3 regions of the Acidovorax sp. T1 genome follow, and region 3 is predicted to be linked to each of the others. Evidence: predicted binding sites of a transcription regulator. Region 3 holds the regulator's gene; each other region holds the start of a gene.
What was found. The regulator sigma-54, encoded in region 3, starts transcription at its own class of promoters, with help from an activator protein. The targets are predictions, from matches to a motif close to TGGCANGNAANCTGCTTT.
Positions count from the first base shown of each region.

Region 1: CCX87_RS00680 (TorF family putative porin) is a predicted target of sigma-54. The motif match lies at 5,504-5,521, and genes of this name have one in related genera.
Region 2: CCX87_RS12930 (ANTAR domain-containing response regulator) is a predicted target of sigma-54. The motif match lies at 4,537-4,554, and genes of this name have one in related genera.

Region 1 is NZ_CP021648.1:152,677-160,528, forward strand. It holds gene CCX87_RS00660 (ABC transporter substrate-binding protein) at 1-224, shown strand, start outside; gene CCX87_RS00665 (ABC transporter permease) at 264-2,159, shown strand; gene CCX87_RS00670 (ATP-binding cassette domain-containing protein) at 2,156-3,664, shown strand; gene CCX87_RS00675 (YifB family Mg chelatase-like AAA ATPase) at 3,799-5,349, opposite strand; gene CCX87_RS00680 (TorF family putative porin) at 5,560-6,291, shown strand; gene glnK (P-II family nitrogen regulator) at 6,338-6,676, shown strand; gene amt (ammonium transporter) at 6,719-7,852, shown strand, end outside.
Region 2 is NZ_CP021648.1:2,733,850-2,741,701, reverse strand. It holds gene CCX87_RS12950 (ABC transporter ATP-binding protein) at 1-152, opposite strand, end outside; gene ntrB (nitrate ABC transporter permease) at 222-1,166, opposite strand; gene CCX87_RS12940 (CmpA/NrtA family ABC transporter substrate-binding protein) at 1,183-2,427, opposite strand; gene CCX87_RS12935 (MetQ/NlpA family ABC transporter substrate-binding protein) at 2,998-3,783, shown strand; gene CCX87_RS12930 (ANTAR domain-containing response regulator) at 3,901-4,527, opposite strand; gene tsaD (tRNA (adenosine(37)-N6)-threonylcarbamoyltransferase complex transferase subunit TsaD) at 4,685-5,728, shown strand; gene CCX87_RS12920 (efflux transporter outer membrane subunit) at 5,885-7,321, shown strand; gene CCX87_RS12915 (efflux RND transporter periplasmic adaptor subunit) at 7,383-7,852, shown strand, end outside.
Region 3 is NZ_CP021648.1:3,765,678-3,773,529, forward strand. It holds gene CCX87_RS17490 (THUMP domain-containing class I SAM-dependent RNA methyltransferase) at 1-855, opposite strand, end outside; gene CCX87_RS17495 (acyl-CoA thioesterase) at 852-1,334, opposite strand; gene CCX87_RS17500 (RNA polymerase factor sigma-54) at 1,416-3,005, opposite strand; gene lptB (LPS export ABC transporter ATP-binding protein) at 3,005-3,778, opposite strand; gene lptA (lipopolysaccharide transport periplasmic protein LptA) at 3,790-4,443, opposite strand; gene CCX87_RS17515 (thiol:disulfide interchange protein DsbA/DsbL) at 4,546-5,202, opposite strand; gene CCX87_RS17520 (SPOR domain-containing protein) at 5,287-5,973, opposite strand; gene argS (arginine--tRNA ligase) at 5,986-7,683, opposite strand; gene CCX87_RS17530 (PsiF family protein) at 7,843-7,852, shown strand, end outside.

The sequences.
Region 1 (7,852 bases), 480 kb from region 3:
GCGACACCGAAAAGCTGATCGCCGCCTTCACGGGGCTGGAGGTGGCTTCGCCCTTCGGCCCCATCCGCTACCGCCCGGAAGACCACCAGTCCACCATGGGCACCTTTGTGGGCCGCACGCGCGTGCAAAACGGCACCGGGGTGATGTCGGACTTTCGCTATCTCGACGGTGCGCGCTTTCAGCCGCCTGCCGACGAGGTGCGCAAGCTGCGCGCTGCCGACTGACATGGACCACGTTCCGCCGTTCCGCTCGGCTGTCTGCGCATGAGTTTTTCCGGGCTGCTGGTGCAGCTGCTCAACGGGCTGGCCTCGGCCTCGTCGCTGTTTCTGGTGTCGGCGGGGTTGTCGCTGATCTTCGGGGTCATGCGCATCGTCAATTTCGCCCACGGCTCGTTTTTCATGCTGGGCATCTACCTGGCGTATTCGCTGGTGGAGCGCCTGGGCGGCGCCATCGGTTTCTGGCCGGCGCTGCTGCTGGCACCGCTGGCCACGGCGGCCCTGGGGGCGCTGGTCGAGGTGTTGCTGCTGCGGCGCATTTACCGCGCGCCCGAGCTGTTTCAGCTGCTGGCCACCTTCGCGCTGGTGCTGGTCATCAAGGACGCCGTCCTGTGGCTGTGGGGCCCCGAGGAACTGCTGGGCCCGCGCGCGCCGGGCCTGGAGGGCGCTGTGGAGCTGCTGGGTCGGAGTTTTCCTGCCTACGACCTGCTGCTGATCGCCGTGGGGCCGCTGGTGCTGGCGCTGCTGACGCTGTTGCTCACGCGCACGCGCTGGGGCACGCTGGTGCGCGCCGCCACGCAAGACCGCGAGATGCTGGGCGCGCTGGGCGTGAACCAGGCCTGGCTGTTCACCGGCGTGTTCGCGCTGGGCGCGCTGCTGGCTGGCCTGGGCGGCGCGCTGCAACTGCCGCGCGAGCCCGCCAGCCTGGAGCTGGACATGCTCACCATCGGCGCGGCCTTCGTCGTGGTGGTGGTGGGCGGCATGGGCTCGTTGCCTGGCGCGTTTGTGGCGGCGCTGGTGATTGCCGAGCTGAAAGCCGTGTGCGTGTGGCTGGGCGTGCAAGAGGTGGCGGGCGTGGAGCTGTCGTTTTCCAAGCTGACGCTGGTGGTCGAATTTGTGGTGATGGCCGGCGTCCTCATCTGGCGCCCCTGGGGCCTGATGGGCCGCGCGCAGGCCGCTGCGCGCACGCCGGGCGAGCCCGAACGGCCCCTGCGCCCCGCGGGCCGTGCCGCCACCGTGGCGTGGTGCGCGCTGCTGGCCGTGCTGGTGCTGCTGCCCTTCGCGGCGGGCCAGCACAGCTATGCTGCCGTGCTGCTGACCGATGTCTGCATCGCCGCGCTGTTCGCTGCCAGCCTGCATTTCATCCTGGGGCCGGGGGGCATGCATTCCTTTGGTCATGCGGCCTATTTCGGCCTGGGAGCCTATGGCGCGGCGCTGCTTGTACGCTGGGTGGATGCACCGTTCGGCGTCGTGCTCATGCTCGCGCCGCTGCTGGCGGCGGCGGGTGCGCTGCTCTTTGGCTGGTTCTGCGTGCGCCTCTCGGGCGTCTACCTCACCATGCTCACGCTCGCGTTCGCGCAGATCACCTGGGCCATCGCGTTCCAGTGGGACGGCCTCACGGGTGGCAGCAACGGCCTGACCGGCGTCTGGCCGCCCGAGCTGTTCACGCAGGGCGCCGCCTTTTACTGGCTGGTGCTTGCCGTGTGCGCGGCGGGCCTGTACGTGCTGCGGCGCATGCTGTTCGCGCCCTTCGGCTGGTCGCTGCGCGCTGCGCGCGACTCCGGCGCGCGCGCGCAGGCCATCGGCATCGACGTGCGCGGCACGCAGTGGGCGGCTTTCGTGGTGGCAGGCCTGTTTGCGGGCCTGGCGGGCGCGCTGGCCGCGTATTCCAAGGGCAGCATCGCGCCCGATGTGCTGTGGGTCACCAAGTCGGTCGATGCGCTGGTCATGGTGCTGCTGGGCGGCATGCAGACGCTCGCAGGCCCCATCGTGGGGGCGGGCGCTTTCACGTGGCTGCACGACAGCGTGGCGCGCAGCACCGAGTATTGGCGCGCGCTGCTGGGCGGCGTGATGCTGCTGCTGGTGTTGCTGTTTCCACAGGGAATTTCGGGTTTTGCGCAAGCGTGGCAAGCGTGGACAGCTCATAAAAAAGGAGCGATATGACCCTGCTGCGCGTGGAGGACCTGTCCAAATCCTTCGGCGGCGTGCAGGCCGTGCAGGGGCTCTCGTTTGCGCTGGCCGAGGGTGAACTGCTCGCCCTCATCGGCCCCAACGGCGCGGGCAAGACCACCACCTTCAACATGGCCGGCGGCCAGCTCGCCCCCGATGGCGGGCGCGTGTTGCTGGATGGCCGCGACATCACCGCCCTGTCGCCGCGCGCCATCTGGCGCCTGGGTGTGGGCCGCACCTTCCAGATTGCGCAGACGCTCATGAGCTTCACCGTGCTGGAGAACGTGCAAATGGCGCTGCTTTCCCACGACGGCCACGCCTGGCGCTGGTGGCGCCGCGCTGGCGCGCATCGGCCGCAGGACGCGCTGGCGCTGCTCGCGCAGGTGGGCATGCAGGAACAGGCGCAGCGCCCGTGCAGCGAACTCGCCTATGGCGACGTGAAGCGCGTGGAACTGGCGATCGCTCTCGCGCACGCGCCGCGCCTGCTGCTCATGGACGAGCCCACGGCCGGCATGGCGCCCGCCGAGCGCGTGGCCCTCATGCAGCTCGTGCGCCGCATCGCGCGCGAGCGGCGCATGGGCGTGCTGTTCACCGAGCACAGCATGGACGTGGTCTTCGGCCAAGCCGACCGCGTGGCCGTGCTGGTGCGCGGCCAGTTGCTGGCCGCAGGCACGCCCGAGGCCATCCGCCAGGACGCGCGCGTGCAGGCCGCGTACCTGGGCGGCTCTGAAAATGATAGCTGTCAGCGCTTGCCAGACAAGCGCGAAGTGCCAAAAACACCATTACTCATCGTGGAAGGGCTGCATGCCTGGTATGGCGCGGCTCACATCCTGCACGGCGTCTCGCTCTCCGTGGGGCGCGGCGAGGTTGTGGCCCTCATGGGCCGCAACGGCGCGGGCAAGTCCACTACGCTCAAGAGCATTGCCGGACTGCTCGGCCGCACCGAGGGCCGCGTGGACTTCATGGGGCGGCCTTTGCGCGGCAAGGCCCCGCACCAGATCGCGCGCGCAGGGCTGGGCTACGTGCCCGAGGACCGGCGCATCTTCACGGACCTGACCGTGCAGGAAAACCTGGAAGCCGGCCGCCAGCCGCCGCGCGCGTGGCCCGATGGCGAACCGGCGCCGCACTGGACGCCGGAGCGCCTGTTCACGCTCTTCCCCAACCTGGGCGAGATGCCCGGCCGCCTGGGCGGGCGCATGAGTGGCGGCGAGCAGCAGATGCTCACGGTGGCGCGCACGCTCATGGGCCAGCCCTTCATGGTGCTGCTCGACGAGCCCTCCGAAGGCGTGGCCCCCGTCATCGTCGAGCAGATGGCCCACGCTATCCGCGCGCTCAAGAGCCAAGGCGTGGGCATCCTGCTCAGCGAGCAGAACCTGGCCCTGGCCGAGGCTGTAGCCGACCGCGTCTGCGTGCTGGAAAAGGGCTGCATCGTGCACACCGCGCCCATGGCCGATTTCACGGGCGATGCGGGGGCGCGGCAGGCGTACCTGGGGGTTTAAGGTGGCCGTGCGGCGCCAGTACCCGGGCGGTTGATTTTGATAATAATGGCCTAAAGCGCTTATGTATCAAGCGAATTAAGCTATCAATAATGTAGTAAAAACCTGCCCGGAAAGATGCAGCGGCTGAAAGCCTCTCAGGCCGCAGGCCCGCGCAGCACGCGCCGGTATTGCACGGCCTCGGCCACATGGGCCACCTGGGTGCTGGCGGCGCCCGCCAGGTCGGCGATGGTGCGCGCCACCTTCAGGGTGCGGTGCGTGCTGCGGGCCGACCAGCCCAGGCGCGCTGCGGCAGTTTGCAGAAACTGCGCGGCGGAGGGCTCCAGCGCGGTGTGGGTGTCGATTTCCTGGCCCTGCAGCGCCTGGTTGGTTTTGCCCTGGCGGGTGATGGCCGCCAGGCGCGCGCGGGCCACGCGCTCGCGCACGGCGGCGCTGGTCTCGCCCGGTGGTGCGTTCAGCAGGTCGTTGGCGGGCAGGGCGGGCACTTCCACATGCAGGTCGATGCGGTCCAGCAAGGGGCCGCTGAGCTTGCCCTGGTAACGCGCCACCTGGTCGGGCGTGCAGCGGCAGGCACGCTGTGCCGCGCCCAGAAAACCGCAGGGGCAGGGGTTCATGGCCGCCACCAATTGAAAGCTGGCCGGAAACTCCGCCCGCCGCGCGGCCCGTGCAATGGTCACGCGCCCGGTTTCCAGCGGCTCGCGCAGCGCCTCCAGGGCGGCGCGGGGAAACTCTGGCATCTCATCCAAAAACAGCACCCCATGGTGGGCCAGCGATATTTCGCCAGGCTGCGGCGGCGAGCCCCCGCCCACCAGCGCCACGGCCGATGCCGTGTGGTGGGGCTGGCAGGTGGGCCGTTGCGCCCAGCGCGCGGGGGTGAAGCGCCCGGCCAGGCTGGCCACGGCGGCGCTCTCCAGGGCCTCCTCCATGGTCATGGCCGGCAGCAGCCCGGCAAAGCGCTGGGCCAGCATGGATTTGCCGGAGCCGGGCGGCCCCATCATCAGCAGGCTGTGCCCACCGGCGGCGGCGATTTCGAGTGCGCGCTTGGATGCCGCCTGGCCCTTGACATCCGACAGGTCGGCATAGGTCATCTGTGTGGCCAGCGGCGTGGGGTGGAGCAGGCACCAGCCGTCGTCCGTGGCGCTGGCGTCGTCGATGGGGTCCTGGCTGCCTGCCGGCAGGAACTGCCGTACGACATCCAGCAGGTGGCGGGCGCGGTAAACCTGTGCGTCGGGCACCAGGGCGGCTTCTTCGGCGCTGCCCGGCGGCAGCACCAGGCGCACCGCCACCTGCTGGGCGCGCAGCGCCAGGCTGGTGGCCAGCGCGCCGCGCACAGGGCGCAATTGGCCCGATAGCGACAGCTCGCCCGCGAATTCATGGCCGGCCAGGCGGCTGGCGTCGATTTGTCCGCTGGCGGCCAGCAGCCCCAGGGCAATGGGCAGGTCAAAGCGCCCAGAATCCTTGGGCAGGTCGGCCGGCGCCAGGTTGACGGTGATGCGCTTGTTGTGCGGGAACTCCAGCCCCGCGTTCTGCAGCGCCGAGCGCACCCGTTCGCGCGCCTCCTTCACCTCCACGTCGGCCAGGCCGACCAGCGTGAAACTGGGAAGCCCGTTGGCCAGATGCACCTCGACGGTGACGGAGGGCGCCTCCAGCCCCAGAAGCGCGCGGCTTTGCACCAATGCAAGACTCATGAACGGTTTTCTCCCCAGATAGGTGCGGTGTGCGGGTGGCTGTCATCCGTCGGTCCCGCCGCGCACCAAGGAGGTGCGGTGGCGCGGCGCTACCACCAATGTAAGCGAATGCACGATGTGGGCGTGTGGCTTGCCGCCACAGCGATGCGCGACATGGCACGGACCGTGCTTAACACGACTGTCCCTAATCATTGTCCAACCGGAGGAAACATGACCCGCGCATCCATCAAGCTCTTGAGCGTCGCCTTTGTTGCAGCCCTGCCATTGCTGGCCAGCGCCCAGCTCACCGGCAATGTCAGCATGACCAGCAACTACAAGTTCCGGGGGCAGGACCAGGACACCAGCAAGGTGAGTGCGTTCAAGCCAGCAGTGCAGGGCGGTTTTGACTATGCCTTCGGTGACACCGGCTGGTATGTCGGCAACTGGAACTCCAGCGTGAACTGGCTGTCCGGCAACTCGCTGGAATCCGATGTCTACGGCGGCTACAAATTCAAGGCCGGCGAGGTGGATATGGATGTGGGCGCGTTGGCCTATCTGTACCCCGGCAACACCAGTGGCAACACCGTCGAGCTCTATGGTGCCGCCACGTTTGGCCCGTTCGTCGCCAAGTATTCGCACACGGTGTCCAAGGACTATTTCGGCTGGGCAGGCGCCAAGGCCGGATCGGGCCTGCGGGGCCGCAACACGGGCTATCTGAACCTGGCGCTGGCGCAGGAAGTGATGCCCAAGGTAACGCTCAAGGCATCGGTGGGCTTTACCCGCTTTTCCGGCGACATCAAGGACACCGGCGTGCCCAACTACATGGATTACAGCGTCGGCGGTGCCTACGACTTTGGCGATGGCCTGACACTGGGCGCTGCTATCGTGGGCGCCAACAAGAAAGACTTCTTCGGCCCCGTCAACAAAGCCCGCGTGGTCGCCACGCTCACCAAAACCCTGTAATCAACGGCAGGCACCCCTGCGGTGCCGTCTATCGGAGGAACCTCAAATGAAAATGGTGACAGCCATCATCAAACCCTTCAAGCTCGACGAAGTGCGCGAAGCCCTCTCCGACATCGGGGTGCAAGGCATCACGGTGACCGAGGTCAAGGGCTTCGGGCGCCAGAAGGGCCATACCGAGCTGTACCGCGGCGCGGAATACGTGGTCGATTTTCTGCCCAAGGTCAAGATCGAGGCCGCCGTGGCCGATGAACTGGTGGACCGCGTGATCGAAGCCATCGAAGGCGCGGCACGCACCGGCAAGATTGGTGACGGCAAGATTTTCGTCACCCATCTGGAGCAGGTGGTGCGCATTCGCACCGGTGAAACCGGCAAGGAAGCCCTTTAAGCGCCGGCCAAGGCCCGCTGCATCCCACACAGAGAACATGCCATGAAAAAACTGCTTGCCTCCTTCGTTCTGGGACTGAGCCTGCTTTGCGCAGGATCCATGTCCCTGGCCCAGGCCCCTGCCCCGGCCGAAACCACCACGGCCGCCCCGGCGGCCGATGCCGCCGCACCTGCTGCCCCCGAGGCGGCTGCGGCACCGGCGCCCGCCGCCGCCACGGCTGCAGCTGCCGAGGCTGCGCCCGCAGCGCCAGCGCCCAAGCTCGACTCCGGCGACACCGCGTGGATGCTGACCTCCACCATGCTCGTGATCCTGATGGTGATCCCGGGACTGGCTCTGTTCTACGGCGGCCTGGCCCGCTCCAAGAACATGCTGTCGGTGCTGGTGCAGGTGTTCGTGATCTTCGCGTTGATCACCGTGCTGTGGGCCGTTTACGGCTACAGCCTGACCTTCGCCGGCGAGGGTCAGTTCTTCGGCGGGTTTGACAAGATCTTCCTCAAGGGCATTGCGCCCGACACGCTGTCGGGCCTGCTGCCGACCATCCCTGAGTACGTGTTCGTGGCCTTCCAGTCCACCTTTGCCGCCATCACCGTGGCGCTGATCGTGGGTTCGTTCGCCGAGCGCATCAAGTTTGCCGCCGTGCTGATCTTTGCCGTGCTGTGGTTCACCTTCAGCTACATCCCCATGGCCCACATGGTGTGGGGCGGCGGCCTTTTGGGCAAGGATGGCGCGCTCGACTTCGCGGGCGGCACCGTGGTGCACATCAACGCCGGTATCGCCGGCCTGGTGGGCGCCTACATGGTGGGCAAGCGCATCGGCTTCGGCAAGGAAGCGCTCACGCCCCACAGCCTGACGCTGACCATGGTGGGCGCCTCGCTGCTGTGGGTGGGCTGGTTCGGCTTCAACGCCGGTTCGGCCGGTGCCGCCAACGGCGTGGCCGGCCTGGCCTTCATCAACACCATCCTGGCCACGGGCGCTGCCACGCTGTCCTGGCTGGCTGGTGAAGCCCTGCACAAAGGCAAGGCCTCGATGCTGGGTGCGGCCTCGGGTGCGGTGGCCGGTCTGGTGGCGGTCACGCCGGCTGCCGGTTTCGTGGGCCCCATGGGTTCCATCGTGCTGGGCCTGATTGCTGGCGTGATCTGCCTGTGGGGTGTGGGTGGCCTCAAGAAGATGCTGGGT
Region 2 (7,852 bases), 1.0 Mb from region 3:
CCGCAGCCCGAGTGCCCGATGAGGGCCACGAACTCGCCCTTGGCGATCGAGAGGTGGATGTCCTTGAGCGCCGGGAACAGGCCCTTGGCGGTCTTGAAGGTCTGCTCGACGCCCTGGATCTCGATGAACTTGGTGGTGAGAGATGTATTCATGATGTTCTCCATTGCCGTTCGCCTTGAGCGTGTCGAAAGGCTTCGACAAGCTCAGCCCGAACGGCGTTGTCAGCTCTTGACTTCCTCGAACGTAAATGCCGTGGCCAGCTTGATGAGTGCATATTCAAGCACCAGCCCGACGATGCCAATCACGAAGATGGCGATGATGATGTTCTTGACGTTCAGGTTGTTCCACTCGTCCCACACCCAAAAGCCAATGCCCACGCCGCCCGTCAGCATCTCGGCCGCCACGATCACCAGCCAGGCCGTGCCCACGGCCAGGCGCACGCCGGTCAGCATGTAAGGCAGCACGGCGGGGAACAAAATCTTGGTGGCGATCTTCCACTCAGACAGGTTCAGCACGCGGGCCACGTTCATGTAGTCCTGCGGCACGCGTTGCACGCCGGTGGCGGTGTTGATGATCATGGGCCAGATCGAGCAGATGAAGATGGTCCAGATGGCCGCCGGGTTGGCGCCCTTGAACACCAGCAAACCAATGGGCAGCCAGGCCAGCGGCGACACCGGCCGCAGCAGGCTGATGAGCGGGTTGAACATGCGCGACAGGAAGTTGAAGCGCCCGATCACAAAACCCGCCGGAATGCCCACCACCGCCGCCAGCCCGAAGCCCACGGCCACGCGCTGCAGCGAGGCCAGCACGTTCCAGCCCACGCCCTGGTCGTTGGGGCCGTTGCTATAGAACGGGTTGCGGAACACTTCCAGCGCCTGCAGCCAGGTCTCGTGGGGGCCGGGAATGCTGTTGCCGGTGCTGGCCGACACCAGCGCCCACAGCCCCACCAGCAAGCCAAGGCCGCACAGCGGCGGCAGCACCGCCAGCCAGAAGCCACGCGAGCGGGCCGCCCAGTCACGCCCCGGCAGGGGGGCAGGCGGGGTCGCTGGTTTTAAGTGATTTTGGCCGCTAGCGCTTGCTGGTTGTGCGCTGGTAGCTATATTTGTAATAGCATCATGCGGGGCTGGCGTGGGCTCCAGCGGGGAGTGGAATACGGCGCTGACCATGGTGGTCTCCTATTGCTCAGGCTTTGATCTTGAAACCGTCGGCGTACTTGGCGGGGTCCTTGCCGTCCCACACCACGCCGTCGATCAGCTTGCTGGTGCGCAGCACATCCTTGGGCACGTTCACCTTGAGGGCGCTGGCCACCGATTTGTAAAGCTCTACCTGGTTCACCTGCTTGGCCACGGCCAGGTAGTCGGGGTGGCTCTTGAGCAGGCCCCAGCGCTTGTGCTGGGTGAGGAACCACATGCCGTCCGACAGATAGGGAAAGTTCACCGCACCGTCGTTGAAGAACTTCATGTGGTTGGGGTCGTCCCAGGTCTTGCCCATGCCGTTCTGGTAGCGGCCCAGGATGCGTTGGTTGATCGCGTCCACGCCCGTGTTCACATAGGCCTTGCCGGCAATCGTCTCGGCCATTTTCATTTTGTTGGACAGGCTGGCGTCGATCCACTGGCTGGCTTCGAGCACCGCCATCATCACGGCGCGCGTGGTGTTGGGGTGCTTTTTGACGAACTCGGCCGTGGTGCCCAGCACCTTCTCGGGGTGGTCCTTCCAGATGTCCTGCGTGGTGTTGGCCGTGATGCCGATGCCGTCCATGATGGCGCGGTGGTTCCAGGGCTCGCCCACGCAAAAACCGTCCATGTTGCCCACGCGCATGTTGGCCACCATCTGCGGCGGCGGCACGGTAATCAGCTTGGCGCCCGACAGCGGGTTGATGCCCGCCGCCGCCAGCCAGTAGTGCATCCACATCGCGTGCGTGCCGGTGGGGAAGGTGCCGGCAAAGGTGTATTCGCGCTTTTCCTTGGCCATCAGCGCCGCCAGCGACGGGCCGTCCACCGCGCCCTTGTCGGCCAAGGCTTTGGACAGCGTGATGGCCTGGCCGTTGTGGTTCAGGTTCATCAGCACCGCCATGTCTTTCTTGGGGCCGGCCGTGCCCAGGTGCACGCCATACACCAGGCCATACAGCACATGGGCAAAGTCCAACTCGCCGTTCACCAGCTTGTCGCGCACGCCGGCCCAGCTGGCCTCTTTGGTGGGAATGATGGTCACGCCGTACTTCTTGTCAAAGCCCAGCACCGAGGCCATCACCACGCTGGCGCAGTCGGTCAGCGGGATGAAGCCGATCTTCACTTCCTTTTTTTCCGGGGCGTCCGAGCCCTGGGCGTGGACGAGCGCACGCAGCGCGGGGCTGATGCCTACCGCACCCACGGTGGCGGCTTGCAGCACGGTGCGGCGGTTGAGGCTGGTTTTCAACAGATCGGTCATGGGGCTTCCCTTGGGCGTGGCAAAACAAAAAAGGCGTCCTCACACCGCGCCGGCTGCATGGGGCAGCGGTGCGCGGGTGGGGACGCCTTTGTCCGGGTTCTGACCACATCCGCCCGCCGTTGGGCGGAGTGGCCAATGCAGACCTGTGAGGGTCTGACCCTGTCAATGCAAGCCCTGTGCCAGCTTGCGGAAATTGTGTTTGCTATTTATTTAGGAGCTGTATGCGTAATAAATACGGGCGATTTACAGCTATTTGATGCAGAAATCCTGTGAACGCCAGCGCACCGCTGTTGTGCGATGCACCATCAGGGCGCGGGAAAGTCGCTGTGTTGTGAGGCGAGCGCGGCGGCAGGCAGAAACAGAAACGGCAAAAACCACAGCGCACCGTTGCGCCCAGTGAGTGCAAACGACAGTGATTTCAGAGAATTGCATATAAAACACTATTTTTATATCAGAAATTAGCTAAAGAGTCATCTTTAGATCGTTTTCGTCGTTACACTTGCCGCCAAGCGTCAGGGTTATCCCGCATTTTTGACCCTGCCGTGCCTTCATTCATCGAAAGAGCCTGTCATGTTGAAAAAGACCCTGTCCGCACTCGCCCTCGCAGTCTTGGCCGTCAGCACCCATGCAGCCGACGTGCTGAAAGTGGCCGCAACGGCCGTGCCCCATGCCGAAATCCTGAACTTTGTGAAGCCCCAGCTCAAGGCCCAGGGCGTGGATCTGCAGGTCAAGGAGTTCAGCGACTACATTCAGCCCAACGCGGCGGTCGAAGACAAGCAGCTGGACGCCAACTTCTTCCAGCACCAGCCCTACCTGGACAGCTACAACAAGGACCGCAAGAGCAGCCTGGTGCAGGTGCCCAATGGCAAGGTGCATGTGGAGCCCTTCGGCGCTTACTCCAGCAAGATCAAGAACGTGAAGGACCTGAAGGATGGCGCCACGGTGGCGATTCCGAACGACCCCTCCAACGGTGGCCGCGCGCTGATCTTGCTGGCCAAGCAAGGGCTGATCGAGCTCAAGGACCCCAAGAGCCTCACGCCCACGCCCCTGGACGTGGCCAAGAACCCCAAGAAGCTGAAGTTCAAGGAACTTGAGGCGCCCCTGCTGCCCCGTGCACTGGCCGATGTGGATCTGGCCCTGATCAACACCAACTACGCCATCGAAGCCAAGCTCAACCCCACCAAGGATGCGCTGTTCATCGAAGGCGCAGATTCGCCCTACACCAACATCGTTGCGGCCCGCGCGGACCGTGCCAACGACGCCAACATCGCCAAGCTGATCAAGGCCCTGCACACGCCGGAAGTGAAGAAGTTCATCCAGGACAAGTACAAGGGGGCCGTGGTTCCTGCGTTCTGAGCGCGCCTCGGCCTCGTTGCATACCATCCAAAACGCTGCTTTCGGGCAGCGTTTTTTTGTCAGGACGGATGCCTGTTCAATCCGCTGGGTCGGCCAACGCGCCCATGGGCCCACGCCTCAACCCAGCAAGTCCATCACATCCAGCATGCGCTGCGCCACATCGACCAGCTTGAGGCCCTTGTCCATGGCGGTCTTGCGCAGTTTTTCGTAGGCGGCCTGTTCGCTCAGCCCCTGGCGCTGCATGAGCAGGCCCTTGGCGCGGTCGATGGTCTTGCGGTCTTTGAGCTCTGTGCGCGCGTCGGCCAGTTCGGTGCGCAGGGCCTGTTCGTGCTGAAAGCGCGCCATGGCCACATCCAGGATGGGGCGGATGCGCTGGGGCGCCAGCCCTGCCACGATGTAGGCAGACACGCCCGCAGCCACGGCGTCCTTTACATGCGTGGTGTCTTCATCGTTGGTGAACATGACGATGGGGCGGCGGGCGTCGCGCGTGGCCATTACCACATGTTCCAGCGCGTCGCGGGCCTCGCTTTCTGCGTCCACGATGATCAGGTCGGGCTGCAGCTGGGCCAGCCGCTCGCTCAAAAAAACATCGGCCGGCAGCGTGGCGATGAGGTTGAAATTGTTTTCCAGCAGGCCAATGCGCAGCGCCCGCGAGCGCTCGGCCTGGGTGGCGGCGTGTTCGTCGTCGGGGTCGGCAATGGCCAGGTCGGGGGCCACCACCACAATGCGCAGGGCGTCGGTCATACCAGATGGTAAGCAAAATTTACGCCACAAGTTGGTGCGCCGGGATGGTGCACAGCGCTGGTGCGGGCTGTGAATCTGGTGGTCGCCACGCCGGGCTTTGCGCCCGCATTCAGACTGCAGGCGTGGCCGCGATGGCCCCGGGTTTTACACTTGGGGCATGAGCTTGCTGATCCTGGGTATTGAATCTTCGTGCGATGAAACCGGCGTGGCGCTGGTCCGCTCTACGGGCGGGGTGGCTGTGCCCGCCTTGCTGGCGCATGCCTTGCACAGCCAGATCGAGATGCACCAGGCCTATGGCGGCGTGGTGCCCGAGCTGGCCAGCCGCGACCATATCCGTCGCGTGTTGCCGCTCACCGAGGCCGTCATGGCTGAAGCGGGCCAGCGCCTTGCCGATGTGGACGTGGTGGCCTACACCCGGGGGCCGGGCCTGGCGGGTGCGCTGTTGGTGGGCGCGGGTGTGGCTTGCGCGCTGGGTGCGGCACTGGGCAAGCCGGTGCTGGGCGTGCACCACCTTGAAGGGCATTTGCTGTCGCCGTTTTTAAGTGCCGACCCGCCGGAGTTCCCCTTCGTCGCCTTGCTGGTGTCGGGCGGCCACACCCAGCTGATGCGGGTGGACGGCGTGGGCCGCTACGAACTGCTGGGCGAAACCATCGACGATGCGGCGGGCGAGGCGTTTGACAAGTCGGCCAAGCTGATGGGCCTGGGCTACCCGGGCGGACCGGCCCTGTCGCGCCTGGCCGAGCAGGGCGACGCCACGGCCTTCAAGCTGCCGCGCCCGCTGCTGCACAGCGGCAACCTCGATTTTTCGTTTGCAGGCCTCAAGACCGCCGTGCTGACGCAGGCCAAAAAACTCGGCGATGCGCTGGAGGCGCGCAAAGCCGATTTGGCCGCGAGCACCGAGGCAGCGATTGTGGAGGTGCTGGTCAAGAAGACGCTGGCCGCGCTCAGGCAGACGGGCCTGCAGCGCGTGGTGGTGGCTGGTGGCGTGGGTGCCAACCGCCATTTGCGCGCCCAGCTCAATGCCGCCTGCGCGCAGAACAAGGTGCGTGTGCATTACCCCGAACTGCATTTGTGCACCGACAACGGCGCCATGATTGCCATGGCAGCGGCCATGCGGCTGCAGGCTGGCCAGCAGCAGGCCAACCGCGACTATGCGTTTGACGTCAAGCCCCGCTGGCCACTTGACGCGCTGGCGTCCTGAGTTGCGGGGGCGTTGAACAGCGCCGCCCGGCCCCAACGCTTGGGTGCCATGTGCGCGGCAATGTGCGGCAGCTTTACGCGGGCTTCACTTTTCTGTATCGGGCAGGACATGACCGCACCGCACAATGGGGCATGCCATGTACACCGCCTCTTTCCCATGAATGACTGTTCTCTTGCCGCTGCAGGGCACCCTGCGCCGTGCGCGCGCTTTCGTCTGACTGCTTTTGCCGGGCTTTGGGTGCTGACGCCGGCCGTGGCGCTGCTGGCCGGTTGTGCCAGCCTGGTGCAGCCCGACGGCAGCCTGCCGCAAACCCCGGTTCCGGCGGCCTGGTCCGCGCCAACGCCAGCGGGCGTGCCCGCCACGTCGCTGGCGCAATGGTGGCAGCGGTTCAACGACCCGCAGCTCACGCGGCTGGTCACCCAGGCCCTGCAGGCCAACACCAGCCTGCGCAGCGCACAAGCCGCATTGCAGCAGGCGCGCGCGCAGGTGGATGTGCAGGCTGCGGGCCTGCTGCCCAGCGTGGGGGCTTCGGCGTCGGCCCAGCGCAGCCGGGCGTCGAACACCACCGGCAACAGTTTTCAGGCGGGGTTTGATGCCAGCTGGGAGCCCGACGTGTTTGGCCGCCTGCGCAGTGGCGTGAATGCCAGCGAGGCCGAGGCACAGGCCGCCGAGGCCAGCCTGGCCGACGTGCAGGTGTCGCTGGCCGCCGAAACGGCCGTGAACTACATCGAGCTGCGGGGCCTGCAGCAGCGGCTGGCCATTGCGCGCAGCAACCTGGCCAGCCAGCAGGAAACCCTGCAGATCACCCAGTGGCGGCTGCGGGCCGGGCTCACCACCTCGCTGGTGGCCGAGCAGGCCCGTGGAGCGGCAGAGCAAACTGCCGCGCAGATTCCGGCGCTCGAATCGAGCCTGGCCCAGTCGCGCCACAGCCTGGCCGTGCTGACCGGGCAGGCCCCCCTGGCGCTGGATGCGCAGTTGGCCGGCACGGTGGCCGTGCCGCAAGCCCCGCAAGACCTGGCGCTGGCCATTCCTGCCGAAACCCTGCGGCAGCGGCCCGACGTGCGGGCGGCCGAGCAGCGCATTGCCGCCGCGCTGGCCCGGGTGTCGCAGGCTGATGCCGCGCGTTATCCCGACTTCCGCATCTCCGGCAATCTGGGCCTGCGCGCCCTGACGCTGGGCGCCCTCACCAGCGGCGGCTCCATCGCCAGCGCCTTGCTGGCCAGTGTGTCGATGCCGGTGTTTGATGGCGGCGCGGCGCGCGCCCAGGTGCGCGTGCAGGAGGCGGCGCTGGAGCAGGCCCGCGTGGCCTACGAGGCCTCGGTGCTCACGGCGCTCAAGGATGTGGAGGATGCCCTGGTGTCCCTGCGCGGCAATCGCGAGCGCCTGGTGCGGCTGCAGGCGGCTGCCGATGCCGCCGGCAATGCGGCCTTGCTGGCCCAGCAACGCTACAGCAGCGGCCTGATCGACTTCCAGTCGGTGCTGGAAACCCAGCGCACGCTGCTGTCCACCCAGGACAGCGTGGCCACCACCGTGGCCGGCGTTTCGGCCGACCATGTGCGGCTGTACAAGGCGCTGGGCGGCGGCTGGCAATAGCCCCGCAGTAGCCCGCGCCTGCCACCCCAACCGCCCCCAACCCCCACCGAATCCGATGGTCATGACTTCTCCTGAAAAAAACACCCCTGCCGCCAGCCCGTCCACCGCCGCTGATGACCTGCAAACACTGCTCGGCGGCGGCGAGCCGCGCCGCTGGTGGCAGCGCTCGACCCTGTGGCTGGGCGTGGCGGCGCTGGCGCTGGCGGGCGGCGGCATCATCTACTGGCAGAGCCACCAGCGCGCCAGCGCAGCCCCGGTGTATGTGACCGAGGAGGTGCGCCGGGGCAACCTCACCCTCAACGTGTCGGCCAATGGCACCTTGCAGCCCACGCGGGCGGTCACCATTGGCAGCGAGCTGTCGGGCACGGTCAAAAACGTGCTGGTGGACGTGAACGACAAGGTCAAAAAGGGCCAGGTGCTGGTCGAACTCGACACGGCCAAGCTCGATGCGCAGGTGCTGCGCTCGCGCGCTGCGCTGGCGGCGGCGCAGGCGCGGTTGGCGCAGGCGGTGGCCACCACCAAAGAGGCGCT
Region 3 (7,852 bases):
GGCCACGCCGGCACGCTCGGCATTGCGCTGGGCAAAATCGACCATGCGGTGGGCCACATCACTGCCAAATATGGGCACAGCGCTTGCCTGGATTGCGCCTTCAGCTTCGTTTTTAATAGCAGACCAGACATGCGCCTGGAACGGCAGCAGTTTCTCGAACGCAAAGCGGCGCAGCATGCCCGCCGGGATGCGGCAGGCGATCTGCGCGGCCTCGATGGCAATGGTGCCGCTGCCGCAGCAGGGGTCGTACAGCGGCACGGGGTTGTCGCCCAGGGGGTCCCAGCCGCTGGCGGCGATCATGGCGGCGGCCAGGGTTTCCTTGAGCGGCGCGTCGCCCTTGTCCTCGCGCCAGCCGCGCTTGAACAGCGGCTCGCCCGAGGTGTCGATGTAGATCGTGGCCTCTTCGGTGGTCAGGTGCAGGTGGATGCGCACGTCGGGCCACTGCGTGTTCACGTCGGGGCGCACGCCGCTCTTGGCGCGAAAGCGGTCGGCCACCGCGTCCTTGATCTTGAGGCCGGCGAAGTTCAGGCTTTGCAGCGGGCTGTGCTGCGCCGTCACCTCGACCTTGAAGGTCTGGCGCGTGGTGAACCAGATCTCCCAGGCCACGTCGCTGGCGGCTGCGTACAGGTCGTTCTCGGAGCGATAGGGCCGGTGCGCGAGCTGCACCAGCACGCGTTGCGCCAGGCGGCTGTGCAGGTTCAACAGCAGCGCCTCGCGCCAGGACGCGCGCAGCAGCACGCCGCCCCTGCCGGTGAGCAGGTCTTGCCCCGTGAGGCCGGTGATGCCATGCACCTCGTCGGCCAGAAAGCCCTCGACGCCCGCGGCGCAGGGGAGAAAAAGTTGGAGTTGGTTCATGTCGATGGGGAAGATACGCGCTCGGGCACAGCGGGGAAACCGGGCTCACCCGCGCGGGCCCGCAGCAGCTGGCGGATGGATTCGGGAATCGGCGCCACCTTGCGGTCGCTCTTGCCGATGAAGACGATGCCGGTCTTGCCGCGCGCCACCTCGCGGCCTTGCGTCTTTTCAGTCATTCGAAAGACGAGGTCGAAACCATAGCGATTGAAGTCTGCGGGCGCCATCTCCACGCGCATGGTCTCGCCGTGAAAACCCTCGGACCGGTACTGCGCCACGATGTCTCCCACCACGATGGACAGCCCGCCCACATCCGCCTCGGGGTAACCCAGCGACTGGAAGAAGCGCACACGCGCCTCGGACACCAGCGAGAGCAGCTGTGCGTTGTCCAGGTGCCCGCCCTGGTTGACGTGGCTGATGTAGATCTGCATCTCGGTGGCAAAGCCGAAGTGCGGGGGAAGGTCGAAAACAATGCGGGCCATGGCGTACAAGCGGGTGAGAGGGTCAACGAAACAAAAAAACAACCAACGGGCGCACAACCCGCGCACCCGCCAGCGAAGGGCCTACAAAGCCTTGCGCAGGTTGGCCGGCGCGATCTTGAGCGCCTCGCGGTATTTGGCCACGGTGCGGCGCGCGCACTCGATGCCCTGCTCCTTGAGCATCTCGGCGATCTGGCTGTCGGACAGCGGCTTGGCGGGGTTTTCAGCGGCGACGAACTGCTTGATCAGCGCACGCACCGCCGTGCTGGAGGCGTTGCCGCCGGTCTCGGTGCCCAGGCCCGAGCCAAAGAAGTATTTGAGCTCATAGGTGCCGATCGGCGTGGCCATGTACTTGGCGGTGGTCACGCGGCTGATGGTGGACTCGTGCAGGCCCAGCTCATCGGCGATGTCGCGCAGCACCAGCGGGCGCATGGCCAGCTCGCCGTGGGTGAAAAAGTTTTTCTGCCGCTCGACGATGGCGCGCGAGACGCGCAGGATGGTGTCAAAGCGCTGCTGGATGTTCTTGATGAACCAGCGCGCCTCCTGCAGGCGCTGCTGCATGCCCTGGTGGCCCTCGCCGCCCTTGTGGCCGCGCAGCGCGCCGGCGTAGATGTCGTGCACACGCAGGCGCGGCATCACGTCGGGGTTGAGCTGCACGATGAAGTTGTGCTGGCCGCTGTGCCCATTGGCGCGGCCGGCTTTGCGCACGATGACGTCGGGCACGATGATGTTGCGCTCCACATCGGCAAAGCGGCGGCCGGGGCGTGGCTCCAGCCGGGCAATCAGGGCCATGGCGGCGCGCGTGCGCTCTTCGCCATCGCCACAGGCCTGGGTGAGGCGGCGGATGTCGCGGCGCGCCAGCATCTCCAGCGGCTGCTGGCAGATGGAGAGGGCGGTCTGCACGGTGCCGGGGTCGATCCCGCTGTCTTCGTCGGCGGCCAGGGCCTTGAGCTGCAGCGTCAGGCATTCGGCCAGGTTGCGCGCGCCCACGCCCACGGGCTCCAGGCTTTGCAGCAGGCGCTGCGCCACGGTGAAACGGTGCACCAGCTCGTCGATCTGCTCGAGATTGCCCTCACCAGCCAGGCCCGTGGCCAGCTCTTGGAGCGGCTCTTCAAGGTAGCCGTCGTCGTTGAGCGATTCAATCAGGAAGCGCAGCGCGGCGCGGTCGATCTCGGACAGGCGCAGCGCCAGGGCCTGGCGGTGCAGAAACGACGTGAGGGACTCGTGCGAGCGCGCCAGCTCGGTGGCATCGGCCTCGTCGCCTTCGGAGTCGTTGCGGTTGCGGGCGGGCGCATCACCGCCCCACTCGGCATCGTTGGGCGCCATTTCCACGGTGCCGTCGCCGCTCCAGTCGGGTTCGTCCGCGCTGGTGCTGGGGGTTTCCGCATCATTTTGGCCTTCAGCGCTAGTGCTGCTTGCGCTGGCAGCTCCTGAATACATAGCATCATCGGCGCTGTAGTCGTCGGCCTGCGCGGGGGTGTCGGCGGCTTCCAGGCCGAACTCCTCGCGCGGCGCCTCTTCGGCGGTGCGCTCCAGAAACGGGTTCTCGTCAAGCATCTGCTCGACTTCCTGCGAGAGTTCGAGTGTGGACAGCTGCAACAGCCGGATGGATTGTTGCAACTGCGGCGTGAGCGACAGGTGCTGCGAAACGCGCAGAGACAGGCCGGGTTTCATCACATCCTGAAGTGCTCGCCGAGATAGACGCGTCTTACCTCGGCGTTGTCAACGATTTCGGCCGGCGTGCCCTGGGCGAGCACGCGGCCATCGCTGATGATGAAGGCGTGGTCGCAGATGCCCAGCGTCTCGCGCACGTTGTGGTCGGTGATCAGCACGCCGATGCCGCGCGCCTTCAAAAAACCAATGATCCGCTGGATCTCGATCACCGCGATCGGGTCGATGCCGGCAAACGGCTCGTCGAGCAGGATGAAGCGCGGCTGGGTGGCCAGGGCGCGGGCGATCTCGACCCGGCGGCGTTCGCCGCCCGACAGCGCCAGGGCCGGTGATTCGCGCAGGTGATCCACGCGCAGCTCCTGCAGCAAGGCCGTGAGACGCGCTTCAATCTCGGCCCGGGGCAGGGGCTTGCCGTCGTCGCCGCGCTGCAGCTCCAGCACGGCGCGCACGTTCTCTTCGACGTTCAGCTTGCGAAAGATCGACGCCTCTTGCGGCAGATAGGACAGCCCCAGGCGCGAACGCCGGTGGATGGGCATGTTCGCCACCGAATGGCCATCGATGCGGATATCACCGCCATCGCAGCGCACCAGCCCCACGATCATGTAAAACGAGGTGGTCTTGCCAGCGCCATTGGGGCCAAGCAAGCCCACCACTTCGCCCTTTTGCACGACCAGCGACACGTCCTTGACGACCTTGCGGCTGCCATAGGATTTTTCGAGGTGTTCGACTTCCAGGCGGCTGCCCGTCTGGGTATCTGGGCCTTGACCTTGATTCACCGTCACAGCACTCACTTGCTTGCACCACCGAGCGAGTTGCTGGGACGCAGCACCGGCCCGCTGGCCGCGGGGGCCGGGGCCACAGCGCCGGCAGGCTGCTCCTTGGCCGGCGACAGCACGGCGCGCACGCGGCCGCCCGGGGCGGGTACATCGCCCGGCACGCTGGCGGCCGACTTTTTCTGGCCATCGACCGTGAACACGTCGGTGAGGTTGTTGTAAACGATGACGGCGCCCGACACATCATCGGTCACCACCGATTCCCGATAGCGGCGCATCTCGGCGCGGGTGATGAAACGCACGTTGTCGGCCTTGCCGTCGTATTCGATGATTTCACTCTCGCCTTCGATGAACTCGTCCGGTGCGCCGGCCGGGGTGTCGCGCTTTTGCCGGAAGAACGCGCGCTTGCCGGGCTCGGCCGTCACGACGCCGTACTGGTAGCCATCGGCATCCTGGCGCACATCGAGCCGCGCGCCGCGCAGCACGATGGAGCCCTTGGTCATGACCACCCGGCCCGTGAAAACACTGGTCTGCTTGAGCTCATCGTGGCGCAACGCATCGGCCTCGATGTTCATGGGCTTGTTGCGGTCGGCTTTTTCGGCAAAGCCCACGCCAGGGGCGCAGGCCAAGGCCGTCAGCAGCAGGATGGGGAGGAAACTTTTTTTCATGAGGCACGAATCTTGCACGGATTGTAGCCATGCACGGGGGGGGCGGCCCATAAAAAAAGCCCGCAGGCGCGGGCTTCTCGAACGGGTAGGCGCTGTGCGGGATCAGCCCTTGCGCGCCACGCCCGCCAGATACTCCACCACCTGCAACACGGTCTGCATGCTGCCGGCCATGGTGCCATCGGTATAGAACCGGCCAGCCACGCCCATCGAGGGAACGCCCTCCACGCCATAACCCTCTTGCAGCGCCGAGGCACGGCGCACCTGACTGGCCACAGTGAAGGAGGTATAGACCTCCTTGAACTTGGCGGCGTCCACGCCCTGCTGGGCCACCCAGGCAAAGATATCGTCATCCTTGGCCAGCTTGAGCTTTTCGACGTGGATGGCACGGAACACCTTGGCGTGCAGGGTGTCGAGCTTGCCCATACCTTCGAGCGTGAAATACAGCTTTTGCTGCGGCACGAAGCTGGCGTTGAATGCCACCGGAATGCGGCGGATGCTCAGGTCCTTGGGTGCTGCCTTGACCCAGGCATCGAGCGTGGGCTCAAACGCGTTGCAGTGCGGGCAGCTGTACCAGAAGAACTCGATCACATCCACCTTGCCGGCGGGCGCATCGGGCGTCAGCGGCTTGGCGAGCTTGGTGTAGTCCTTGCCCTCCTTGAACTGGCGCGCCTGCGCCAGGGCCGGCGTGGCCAGCGGCAGGGTCAGGGCGGAAGCGGCAACCACCGAAGCGGTAGAGAGGGAAAACTCGCGGCGTTTCATGAAAGGGACACTCCTTGTTCTGGTCTGGGGGTGTGAGACCGCCCCCATGAAAAAGTTCAGACGATGTCGATGGACGCCGCCATCCTAGCGCTGGACACGCACCATCGCGGACTCGACGCCAGCGCTTTCCAGTTTTTCCTTCAGCTGCTCGGCGTCGTCGCGCTTGGAAAAAGGGCCCACACGCACACGGTACACGGTGCGGCCGTTTTGTTCGCGCTCGCTCACGCGGGCTTCCCAGCCCAGCATGGCCAGCTTGGCGCGCTGGGCGTCGGCGCCCGACTGGCTGGGGAACGCACCGGCCTGCACGAAATAATCAAACGGATCCACCCCTGCCGACCGGGCCTTGGCCAGATCGCCCAGCGGGTCCGCCGAGGTGGCGGCCTTGGTATCGACCTTGGCGTCGGCCTTGGTGGCCGGCTTGGCATCGGCCGTCGCAGGCTTGCTGGCGGGGATGCGCGCAGCAGTGGCCTCGGCGGGGGCGGGAGCGGCGGGTGCCGCAGGGACCGCGCCATTGGCATCGGGCGCAGCTGGCGCGACCGGCGCGGCGGGTGGTCGTGCGGGGTTCTTGCCGTAAAGCGGCGAATTGGGGTCCCAGTTCTTGTTCTTCTGGGCTTCGGCGGCGTCCTGGTCCACGCCACGCAGGCCGCCCTTGTTCAGAAAAGGCACCGGCACCTTGGTCACATACACGGCCACGGCCAGGGCAGCGCCCAGGCCGACGATGACCCCGGCAATAAAGCCGATGATGGTGCCGCCCGTCTGTTTTTTCTTCATGGTAGTAACTGCTTACATTCTGGCTGGGGCCGATACGCCCAGCACGGCCAGGCCATTGTGCAACACCTGGGCGGTGGCGGCGACGAGGGCCAGGCGGGCGCGCTTGACGGTTTCATCCTCCACCAGGATGCGCTCGGCATCGTAGTAGCTGTGGTAGCTGGCAGCCAGGTCGCGCAGGTAGAAGGTGACGTCGTGCGGCGCCTCGCCTTCGGCAGCGGCGGTGAGCATCTCGGGGTATTTGGCCAATTGCAGCATCAGCGCCTGGGCCTGCGGGCCATCGAGCGCGGACAGGTCCGCGTCCTTGAGCGCGGCCACATCGCCACCGCCTTGCCCGGCCAAAGACTCTTGCCAGGCGCGCAGCACCGAGCAGATGCGCGCATGGGCGTATTGCACGTAGTACACCGGGTTGTCGTTGTTCTGCGCCACGGCCAGGTCCACGTCGAAGGTGTATTCGGTGTCGGGCTTGCGGCTGAGCAGGAAGAAGCGCACCGCGTCCTTGCTGGTCCACTCGATCAGGTCGCGCAGCGTGACGTAGCTGCCCGCGCGCTTGCTGATCTTGACCTCTTCGCCGCCCTTGACCACGCGCACCATGGTGTGCAGCACGTAGTCGGGGTAGCCCTGCGGAATGCCCACATTGGCCGCCTGCAACCCGGCGCGCACGCGAGCGATGGTGCCGTGGTGGTCGGTGCCCTGCACATTGACCACCTTGGTAAAGCCGCGCTCCCACTTGGTGATGTGGTAGGCCACGTCGGGCACGAAATAGGTGTAGCTGCCGTCGCCCTTGCGCATGACGCGGTCCTTGTCGTCGCCATATTCGGTCGATTGGAGCCACAGCGCGCCGTCGTGCTCGTAGGTCTTGCCCGCGTCGCGCAGCTTTTGCACCACGGCATCGACCTTGCCGCTGGTGTACAGGCTGGACTCGAGGTAGTAGTTGTCAAAGCGCACATCAAAGGCCTTGAGGTCCAGGTCCTGCTCGTGGCGCAGATAGGCCACGGCAAACAGGCGCATGCCGTCGAGGTCGTTCACATCGCCGCTGGCGGTGAACTCACGGTCGTCCGAGCGCACGGTCTTTTGGGCCAGGAAATCGGCGGCAATGTCGGCAATGTAGTCGCCGTTGTAGGCCGTCTCGGGCCATTCGGCGTCGCCGGGCTTGAAACCACGGGCGCGCATCTGCGTGGAATTGGCCAGGGTGGCGATCTGCACGCCCGCGTCGTTGTAATAGAACTCGCGGTACACGTCCCAGCCCTGGGTGTCGAACAGGTGGCTGATGGCATCGCCCAGCGCGGCCTGGCGGCCGTGGCCGACATGCAACGGCCCCGTGGGGTTGGCCGAGACGAACTCGACCAGCACGCGCGCATTGCGCCGAGGCTGGAAGCCAAAGCGCGCACCGGCGGCCAACACCTCGCGCACGACTTCCTGCTTGGCAGCAGGTTTCAGGCGGATGTTGATGAAGCCGGGGCCTGCGATGTCGATATCGGCCACCCAGCGCTGGTAAACCGGCGTGGCGAGCAGCGCGGTGCGCAGGTTTTCTGCCACCTGGCGGGGATTGAGCTTGAGCGGCTTGGCCAACTGCATGGCCGCGGTGCAGGCGAAGTCCCCGTGAGACGCCACCTTGGGCGACTCGAATGCGGCCTTGGCGCCCGCGCCGGGGGTGAGTTTTTCCAGTTCAGCCGCAAGCGCGGCCAACAAATCTTGTTTGACGGAGAGCATTGCCCGATTCTACGGGGCCGGTGCCAGACGCCCCCCCGGCCCAGCGCATCGAAACAGCCATCGGCCTGCCGCCTCCGTCATCCGCATTGTGGAAAAGGCCGTTGTATGCTGCAATCCGCCTGGGTTGACGTTCGATATCTGCCAACTTTTGGAGCCCTTATGAAACAAC